DNA from 2 places in the Dehalogenimonas etheniformans genome. Region 1 is predicted to be linked to the other one. Evidence: riboswitches for the same ligand, from Rfam matches in the RefSeq annotation. Region 1 holds a riboswitch; the other holds the start of a gene.
The links. Region 1 has a riboswitch for thiamine pyrophosphate ahead of thiC (phosphomethylpyrimidine synthase ThiC). Riboswitches for the same ligand answer to the same signal wherever they lie in the genome.

Region 1 (4,423 bases):
GGGGTATGGCTTTTGAGAACGTACACCGGGAGATTGTGAGCTTCAGCATCCCGGATTCGTTGAGGACGCCGCCGGAAGTAATTCCGGGATGTCACCAGCATGCCGGCTTCCCCTAATTTTTCAGTGATGTTAAGTTTTACGTGCATTTCTTCAGCCACCTGTTCCAGGCGGGAGCGGTTGATCCCGAACAGATAAAGTCGCGGAGTTTCCACCGCTGTTTGCGCTACAGCTTTCCGACGCCCTTCCGACTGCTCGGCCTCAGGCGCGGCGTGGGTTGTTTTGACCTCCCCGTCCGGACCTACCGACCGAATCTCCGTTTCAAGCTCATTGCCACGTAAAATGGCGTCCACAGCCTCTGCGGTGTCACAATGCACCGCCACCATATCGCGTTCCTGGATCTCGACGATGATATCAAAAGTCGGCGGAGCCTTTCGTTCCAGTACCGTTTTTTGGGTGCCCCTTCGCCTGGCTTCCTCGTCACCCAGCGTAACCGCCTGAATACCGCCGATTAGGTCCGAAAGTGTCGGATTCTGCATCAGGTTATCCAGCGTGTTGCCATGAGCGGTGCCGACCAGTTGAACGCCTCGCTCGGCGATAGTCCGCGCCGCCAATGCCTCAAGTTCGGTACCGATCTCATCGATGACGATGACCTCGGGCATGTGGTTTTCCACCGCCTCGATCATCACGGCGTGCTGCATATCGGGCACCGCCACCTGCATTCGCCGCGCCCGCCCGATGGCCGGGTGGGGTATATCTCCATCCCCAGCAATTTCATTTGAGGTGTCGACGATGACAACGCGCTTTTTCAGATCGTCGGCCAACACCCTGGCTACCTCGCGCAGCATGGTCGTCTTCCCGACGCCTGGCCTCCCTAAAAGCAGCACACTCTTGCCGGATTCAATAAGGTCTTCGATGATCTTGATCGTCCCGAACACTGCACGGCCAACCCGGCATGTCAGGCCAATGACTTTTCCTTTTCGGTTCCTTATCGCCGAAATCCGGTGAAGCGTTCTCTCAATCCCAGCCCGATTATCAGCCCCGAAGGCGCTGACCCTGGCGATAACGTATTCCAGGTCGCCCTCTGTAACTTCCTCAGTTCTCAGTACCACCTCCCGTTCGGCAAAACGCCCCTCGGGGACACGTCCGAGGTCCATTATGACTTCTACTAGTTGACTGAGGTCGGGTTGCAGACTTAGAGGGCGGCGGATTTCAACGGGGAGGGTATCCAGGAGCGCTTCCAGGTCGTCGGTTATGAGGTTCGGCAATTACGGCCTCCCGGCAGGCAGGATTCAACAATATTCTACTATTCGCCGTTCGAACGGGCAAACGTTAGCTGATAGGCTTTTTAGCTGGTAACCCGCTACGCCTGGGATATTCCGGCGAAGTATGACGGATCTTATCGATAACCACCAGCTTCCGGGAGTCCGGTAGGTCGGTTAGAGCAATATCCTGGATGAAGCGCAAGCGCCCGCCGAGCGTTTCGATTGCTTTAAGGGCTCCATCAACTTCGTTTCCGATGTCACCTTTCTTATAGGCGATGAAAGTTCCGCCGACGCGGCAGAATGATAAACATAGTTCACCAAGTGTGTCGAGAGATGCAACGGCTCGAGATACTACAAGTTCGTATTGTTCTCGATGTTCGGGTTGGCGCGCGGCGTCTTCAGCCCGCGCGTTCAAAACGGTGACTCCATCTAAATCCAGCGCGGCGACAGTTTCTGAAAGAAAGACCGCCTTTTTCCCGGTTGCCTCAAGAAGGGTGAGTTTAAGTTGGGGAAAGGCTATTTTGAGCGGGAGACCGGGGAACCCGGCTCCCGCGCCGACATCTATAATTCTTAAACCATCGGGAACAATTCCCGCCCGGATTAAACTCAGCGAGTCCAAGAAGTGAACTCGCTGCACTTCTGAATAATCGGTAACTGCCGTTAGGTTGAACTTCTTATTCCATTCAAACAAAAGATGATAATACTTCTCAAACTGGTCGAACTGGTGGTCCGAAAGCTCGATACCTAGTTCCCTTGCGCCATGATTCAAAATGGGTAAAATCATTTCCAGGATTATAGCAATTTTTGTCCTGCAATTGGAGATTATGTTATGCTAGATGAACCAGACCGCTAGGGGTGCGAGCCTGCTGAGAGTCCTTCTTCAGGACAACCCTGGCACCTGAACTCGATAATGCGAGCGTAGGAAAGCGGTATCACTCATGACAACACAACTGCAACTAGCCCGAAAGGGTATCATTACTCCACAGATGCTTTCGGTAGCCTCCGCCGAAAATGTTTCACCGGAGATCATCCGTGAAGGCCTTGCCGATGGATATATTGTTATTCCGGCGAATATCAACCATCAGAACCTGAAGCCGAGCGGCATCGGCCGGGGGTTGCGTACCAAGGTGAACGCTAATATCGGCACTTCTTCGGACTGCGTTGATCTTGAAAACGAGTTGGTAAAACTCAGAGTAGCTCAAGAGTTTGGCGCCGATGCAGTCATGGACCTTTCCACCGGCGGCGATCTGGTTGCGATCAGGCAAGCGATTCTTCAGAAATGTTTTGTTGCCCTAGGGACAGTTCCTATTTACGATGCCGGAGCTACGGCCAGGATGACTAGCGGCTCCATCGTCGAACTGACTTCCGATGATTTATTTCGTGCAATCGAGAATCACGCCCGTGAAGGAGTTGATTTCGTTACCGTCCACTGCGGCGTAACCCGCAGTGTGATAGCCCGTTTGAAGGAGCAGGGCAGGATAACCGATATAGTATCACGCGGGGGTGCGCTGCTTGCCGGTTGGATGGCTTACCATGGGCGGGAAAACCCTCTTTATGAAGAATATGATCGGCTGCTGGAAATCGCCGCCGAATACGATGTCACCCTTAGTCTCGGTGATGGACTGCGACCCGGCTGCCTGGCCGACGCTACCGACCGCGCCCAGGTCGAAGAACTACTGACCTTAGGAGAACTTGTCGACCGGGCACGAGCCGGGGGTGTGCAGGTGATGGTAGAGGGGCCGGGGCATGTACCTCTGAACCGCATTCAGACCAACATTGAGTTGCAGAAATCGGTGTGCCGTAATGCCCCGTTCTATGTTTTAGGCCCGCTGGTTACCGATATCGCACCGGGGTACGACCATATCACTTCCGCCATCGGCGGAGCCTTGGCCGCGATGTATGGCGCAGATTTTCTTTGCTATGTGACGCCCGCGGAACACCTGTCACTTCCAGATGCAGAGGACGTCAAGCAAGGAGTAATTGCCTCTCGTATCGCCGCTCACTCCGCTGACATTGCAAAAGGTATCAAAGGATCCTCCGAATGGGACCTGAAGATGGCGCGCGCCCGCAAGGACCTCGATTGGGAAGCCCAGGCTGAACTTTCCATAGACCCTGAGTTATCCAAACGGCGTCATGGGGCTCACCACACCGCTGGTTCAGCCTGCACCATGTGCGGTGAATTCTGTGCCATGGAGTTGGCGTCCAAATATCTCGGCACGACCATCGGACCGTGCTCGTGATCAACGCCGTTAAAAGCCTGTTCCGAAATCCCAAGAAGCTGTTTTTACTGTTCCTGGCAATTTCCCTGGCCGCTTACTTGGTTTGGAATCAGACCGACAATCGGATTTCGGCGGCAGTGCTTATTCTCGTTGGAACCTGCACCGTTCCCATTCCGGTCATGGTGTTTTTGTTCAACCGTCTGGATTACCGAGGGGGCGTTTCAGCCAGGGATCTGGCTAATGTTTTCATGGTCGGCGGCGCCATCGGCTTGATCATCGCCGGTTTTCTGGAATATAGCTTCCGAATTACCAAGACCCTTGGGGGAGATCTCTCGGTCGGGATCATCGAGGAATCTGCCAAGATTGTTTTCCCGCTAATACTTTTCTATCAATGGCGCTTCAAGAAACTCTCAGACGGCATTTTGATCGGTGCGGCTTCCGGGATGGGTTTTGCGGTGCTCGAAACCATCGGCAAAGGTCTTATCGTGCTCGCCGATGGCGGAAATGTCGGTTACACCATGCTCACCCGCGGTTTTTTCACTCCATTTGGCCATCCAGCATGGACTGCGCTTATCTGTGTTTTCATCTGGATGCAGAAAGCCAACGGCAAACTTAACGCCGCTCAAATGATCGGGATCTTCGTTTTAGCGGCCGTGCTTCACGGTATTTGGGATGCCGCCAACCAGTTGGATATTCCGGACATCGCCACCGCCGGCTTACTCATGCTTATCAGCATTTTCACAATGAGCGTTCTGTTCCTCCAGTTCGAAAAAGCGGAACGGGAGAACAACGGTGCTTGACGCTGCCAGTATCATCATTCAGTACCATTTCTTTTTGGCGTTCGCGCTGGCAGTCGCCGGCCTGGCGGGTGCCGGTTTCCGCGAGCTTGCCAAACGTAAATTATTGCCGGGTTTCTTTAGAACGCTTGAATACTTGATCATA
Region 2 (4,423 bases), 470 kb from region 1:
ATAGGCTGAAAGATGGCTTAAGCCTGCGATTGAATCTTTATTAGTCTCTTTTAGATATGCGACGATAGCCTCGGCAGCGGAAACAGCCAGAGGCCAGTGTCCTACACCGTAACCTTCGAGGGTGGCGACGCCGAAATGCTCTTTAAGCAGATCGGCTGCCGTGGCATTATCGAATCGATAAGAATCGAGTTCAGAAACCGGTACGGGCGATGAAGGCCGGTAGCCGCAACCTTTGGGCACGATAATCTCGGCGGGGGCGAGACGCTCGATTTCGCTTTCGAGTCGGGCGGCTGGGAACTGCGTGGCTGCAAATTGCCCCGTCGAGATGTCGATATAGGCCAGTCCAGACTGTTCCTCCCCTGGGACTACGGCCACCAGGTAGTTGTTAGTTTTGATGTCGAGGAGCCCGGGCTCGATGACCGTGCCTGGGGTGACCAGGCGTACTACTTCGCGGTCCATGAGTCCCTTGGTATCGCCGGGGCGAGCGGTCTGCTCGCAGATGGCTACTTTATGGCCGCGGTTGATGAGGCGGGCGAGGTAGTTGTCGACCGCATGATATGGGATGCCCGCCATTGGTACTTTAACGCCTTTACCCATTTCACGAGCAGTGAGGACGATCTCGAGTTCACGTGCCGTGAGTTCGGCATCGGAGTCGAACGTCTCGTAGAAATCACCGAGGCGAAAGAAGACTATCGCTTCGGGATAGCGACGCTTGATGCGCAGGTACTGGGAGCGGAGGGGGGTAAGGCTTTCGGTCACAGCGGTCATTTTACCCGATGTATTGGGAGGGTGTCACCCGGTAGTAGGTTGAGTATTTTTATACGGAAAAGGCACTCCGGAGGTCGAAAACGCGCTGAATGAGATCTTCAGCTCCAATCAAATCCGAGACAATGGCAAAGCATTTACATTCCCTTTCTGCCAGCGATCCGATATTCTCCCTGTTAATGCCGCCAATGGCGACGACCGGCAGGTGAGAACGTTTAAGGGCATATTCTAGCAAGGCAACTCCGCCAGGGGGCGCTGCATCTGGCTTGGTGGAGGTGGCGAACACGGGGCCAACGCCGAGGTAATCGACCTCGGGGATTGTCAAAGCTTTGTCGATTTCTTCAGGTGTAGCGACCGAGAGTCCAATGAGCATGTCTGCGCCGACGACCCGGCGGGCGGCGTCGGAGGGAAGATCGTCCTGCCCGAGGTGAAGGCCTTCAGCCCCGCAAGCTATAGCGAGTCCGGCGTCGTCGTTGACGATGAAACAAGCGTCGTATTCGCGGCACAGTCGGCTGATGGCGACACACTCCTCATACTTACGGCGCATCGGGAAGTCTTTCTCACGGTACTGGATGATCTTGATTCCAGCCTTCAACAAAAAACGGGCGGTCTCCACATTGCCCCGGCTGCCCGAACAGGCATCAGACAGGATGGCGTAGATATCGGTCTGTGGAAGGTTTTTTTTCATCGGGATTGCCCGTGCTAGGCTCCCTGGACGGCTTTCGAAAAAGCCTTCCAGAAGGGGTCAACGATCGGATGGACAAGGCGAGTCTCTCGGCCTCGGTCGACGAGTACCATCCCGGCTTCGGGCGGGGTCAATTCCCCGATGATCGACGACGGGATTCCTTTAGCACTGAGCGCCTGGATGATGTCGCAAGCCTTATGCGGCCGGCAGGTGATGATCAAGGTGCCTTCGGAAATGGCGGCGTAAGGATCGCTTATACCGAACAGGCGGCAAATTTCGGGCACGCCGTCGGCGACGACAATGTCGTCTTTAATGATCCTGGCGCCCAAGCCGGCGGCCTGGGCTACCTCGAATAAGCCGCCCCAGATGCCGCACTCCGTGGCGTCATGCATAGAACTAACCCCGTTGTCGCGGACACCTACCGAGACCGCGGCCAGGGCGTCATCGACCACCGACATCCGGTAAAAAAGCCCCTCGGCGCGGCGGGCAAAATCATCTCCGAATTCCTTTGCGATCAGACCCGGGAACACCGCGGCGAAGATACCGCAGGCTTCAATGGCGGGACCTTTGGTGACAATGATCTTGTCGCCCTCCTTGGCGAAACGCGGGGATACGTATTCAGAAAGTTCACCGGTGCCAATCATGGTAGCGCCCCCGACCATGGGATAGTTGCAGCCTTCATAACGGGCGGTGTGGCCGGTGATAATATTAATACCCATCTTTTCGCATTCCCGGTGCATGACCTCCCACATTGAAGCCAACTGTTCCTTGGTCATGTCCATCGGTAGATTGAGGTCGATCGACAGGAATTTGGGCTTGAGACCTGAAGTGACCGAATCCGAGGCGATGATGTGAATGGCGAACCATGCGGCGCGCTCGAAGCCATATTGAGGCACGATGAAAATAGGATCGGTAGTGAATGATACCGCCTTGCCGCCGATCTCTGCGATGCCGACGTCGACACCATGCTGAGGACCGACCAGAACCTTATCACTTTTGGCGCCAAGACGGGGGAAAATTATCTCCCGGAAAATTTCCGGAGAGATTTTGCCAATTTCAGGCATTTCAGCAGTGGCCATAATTAATAAACTCCTTACATAAAATAAATTCCGGAAGGCAATGCGCTTCCGGAATTTATCTACTTCCCTACGCTCGCATTACCGAGACCAGGTTCCAAGGGTCGCCCCGATCAATAATCGGGTCTCTCAGCCTTTCGGCTCCCCCAGTAAATCCTATTCAATTGTAGGTTATGATAGCATAAATTAAGGGCGGCTAATAGCGTAGCACCGCGGCGACACCGGTGTCGCTCGGCAGTTCATCCGATTTGAGAGAATACACGTTGCCGCCAGTGGCAAGTGTTTTCTTGATCAGAAACTCTATAAGATCGTAAGCGCCGTTGGATGGTTCTTTGACTACCTTGACGCAATGTTCGGCTTCGTCGAAGGCGCCCCAGCGCTCCAGTCCTTCGGCGAAGAAAAGAGAATAAACCCGCCCGTCGACCGCTGCCGGAATGACCTGCGCCAGATCGCTGATCGAAGGACCCTGGCCGGTGGCATTGATATATTGGGAAAGCCTCTTAGACTGCTCCTGCATGAAATATGGGCGCACTAATTTCCAGGCATTTTTCTGCAGAGTATCCGGGTTTACCCGGTCCGGGTTGCCTTCAATGCCTTCGGAGAGCAAATTGTCGTAGCTGCAAACCGTTCGGAATAGAGCACGGTGGTTTTCTACTCCAGCAACGACAAGGGGCGCTTTTTCACCGGCCAATACGGTTTCCAGGCTACGGTTTACCTGCTGGAAAAATATGGCCGCGCGTTCCTTTTCCAGGTCATTGGGGGCGCCTTGTCCGTGGAACATGGTAGCCCCGGCTCCTAGGGTATGTTGCTGGAGCTGTTTTTCAGCTTCGTCATAACGCATGGATTCCTCAAGGCTATGCGGCATCTTAACCGGAATGATTTCCTGGCAATTACCCATCAGGCACCTGAAAAAAGCCGCCCGGTTCAGACTTAGGGCCAGAAGATAATAGACTCCATCGTTGATCACTAGAGGCAAAAGGGGCTTTATGAAGTACTCGCCGGATGCCACCGCGGTCTCGGCGACCTCAAAGGGCAGATTGAAATGGGAGAATGAATTTCTAGAAATAAAGAGGGCGAGTCCTTCCTCCTGGTGCTGCCAAAACAGAGCATCCCGGAGCAATTCCCGGGCGGGCGAAAGCAGATTGCGGGCTTCCGCGGTTTTCAATCCCATTTGAGTGAGTTTGGTTTCGGCATCATCAAGGAGATGCCGCAGGAGCAGGGGATCGCCTTCCATATCGGCAACGCGGTGGGTGGGCATGTAAATAGAGACTGCCGGACCATCCGGTTTTTGAAGCAGGGTCAGCAGATCAGCTTTTCTCAACACATCCATGGGGTAACATTCCTCCTTGTTATCAATAGTTTTATATAAAATCCATCTTATCGCCGGAGTCAGTCAGAACCTTGCTCACGACCCGACGGCATATATTATCGTGTGTCGGGCGCTCATCCGCTATCCGTAATCATACTTATTCTCCGCCCGTTGGGTACGTATTCAACGACGGTTCCCCAGCCTTAACAACTTCCGCGAGTTAGGTACCCCGCATCGAATAATTGAGTAATTCTACGGATTTTAAAGTCTGTCCCGGAGGGTTAATATAGAGGTAACAAAGCCGCCGCCGACGTGGCAAGAATTCGATAATCGGTGAACGAGGAGGGACAGAATGGAAGAGAACACAAACAGAGGTTTACTGGCAGGGCTGTTGATGGGGACAGCTATCGGTGTCGGTCTGGGCTTATTGTACGCTCCCAGGAGCGGCGCCGAAACCAGGGACATGCTGCGAAAACGTGCTGATGAAATGAAAAGCCGCGCTGAATCCCTGGGCAATTCAATCCGGGATAAAGTCGCCGCAATCGGTCATCCAATAGGAGGTGACGGTTCGGGAGAAGCAGAGCCTTA

Region 2: another riboswitch for thiamine pyrophosphate. It lies ahead of HX448_RS02545 (AIR synthase family protein); the one in region 1 lies ahead of thiC (phosphomethylpyrimidine synthase ThiC).

Annotation. Positions count from the first base shown of each region.
Region 1 covers NZ_CP058566.2:967,466-971,888, reverse strand. The annotation lists gene HX448_RS04900 (R3H domain-containing nucleic acid-binding protein) at 1-1,265, opposite strand, end outside; gene rsmG (16S rRNA (guanine(527)-N(7))-methyltransferase RsmG) at 1,330-2,046, opposite strand; TPP riboswitch at 2,104-2,204, shown strand; gene thiC (phosphomethylpyrimidine synthase ThiC) at 2,201-3,502, shown strand; gene HX448_RS04885 (PrsW family intramembrane metalloprotease) at 3,499-4,281, shown strand; gene HX448_RS04880 (hypothetical protein) at 4,274-4,423, shown strand, end outside.
Region 2 covers NZ_CP058566.2:496,935-501,357, forward strand. The annotation lists gene mutS (DNA mismatch repair protein MutS) at 1-768, opposite strand, end outside; gene thiE (thiamine phosphate synthase) at 818-1,453, opposite strand; gene HX448_RS02545 (AIR synthase family protein) at 1,468-2,529, opposite strand; TPP riboswitch at 2,577-2,684, opposite strand; gene HX448_RS02550 (baeRF3 domain-containing protein) at 2,723-3,856, opposite strand; gene HX448_RS02555 (YtxH domain-containing protein) at 4,188-4,423, shown strand, end outside.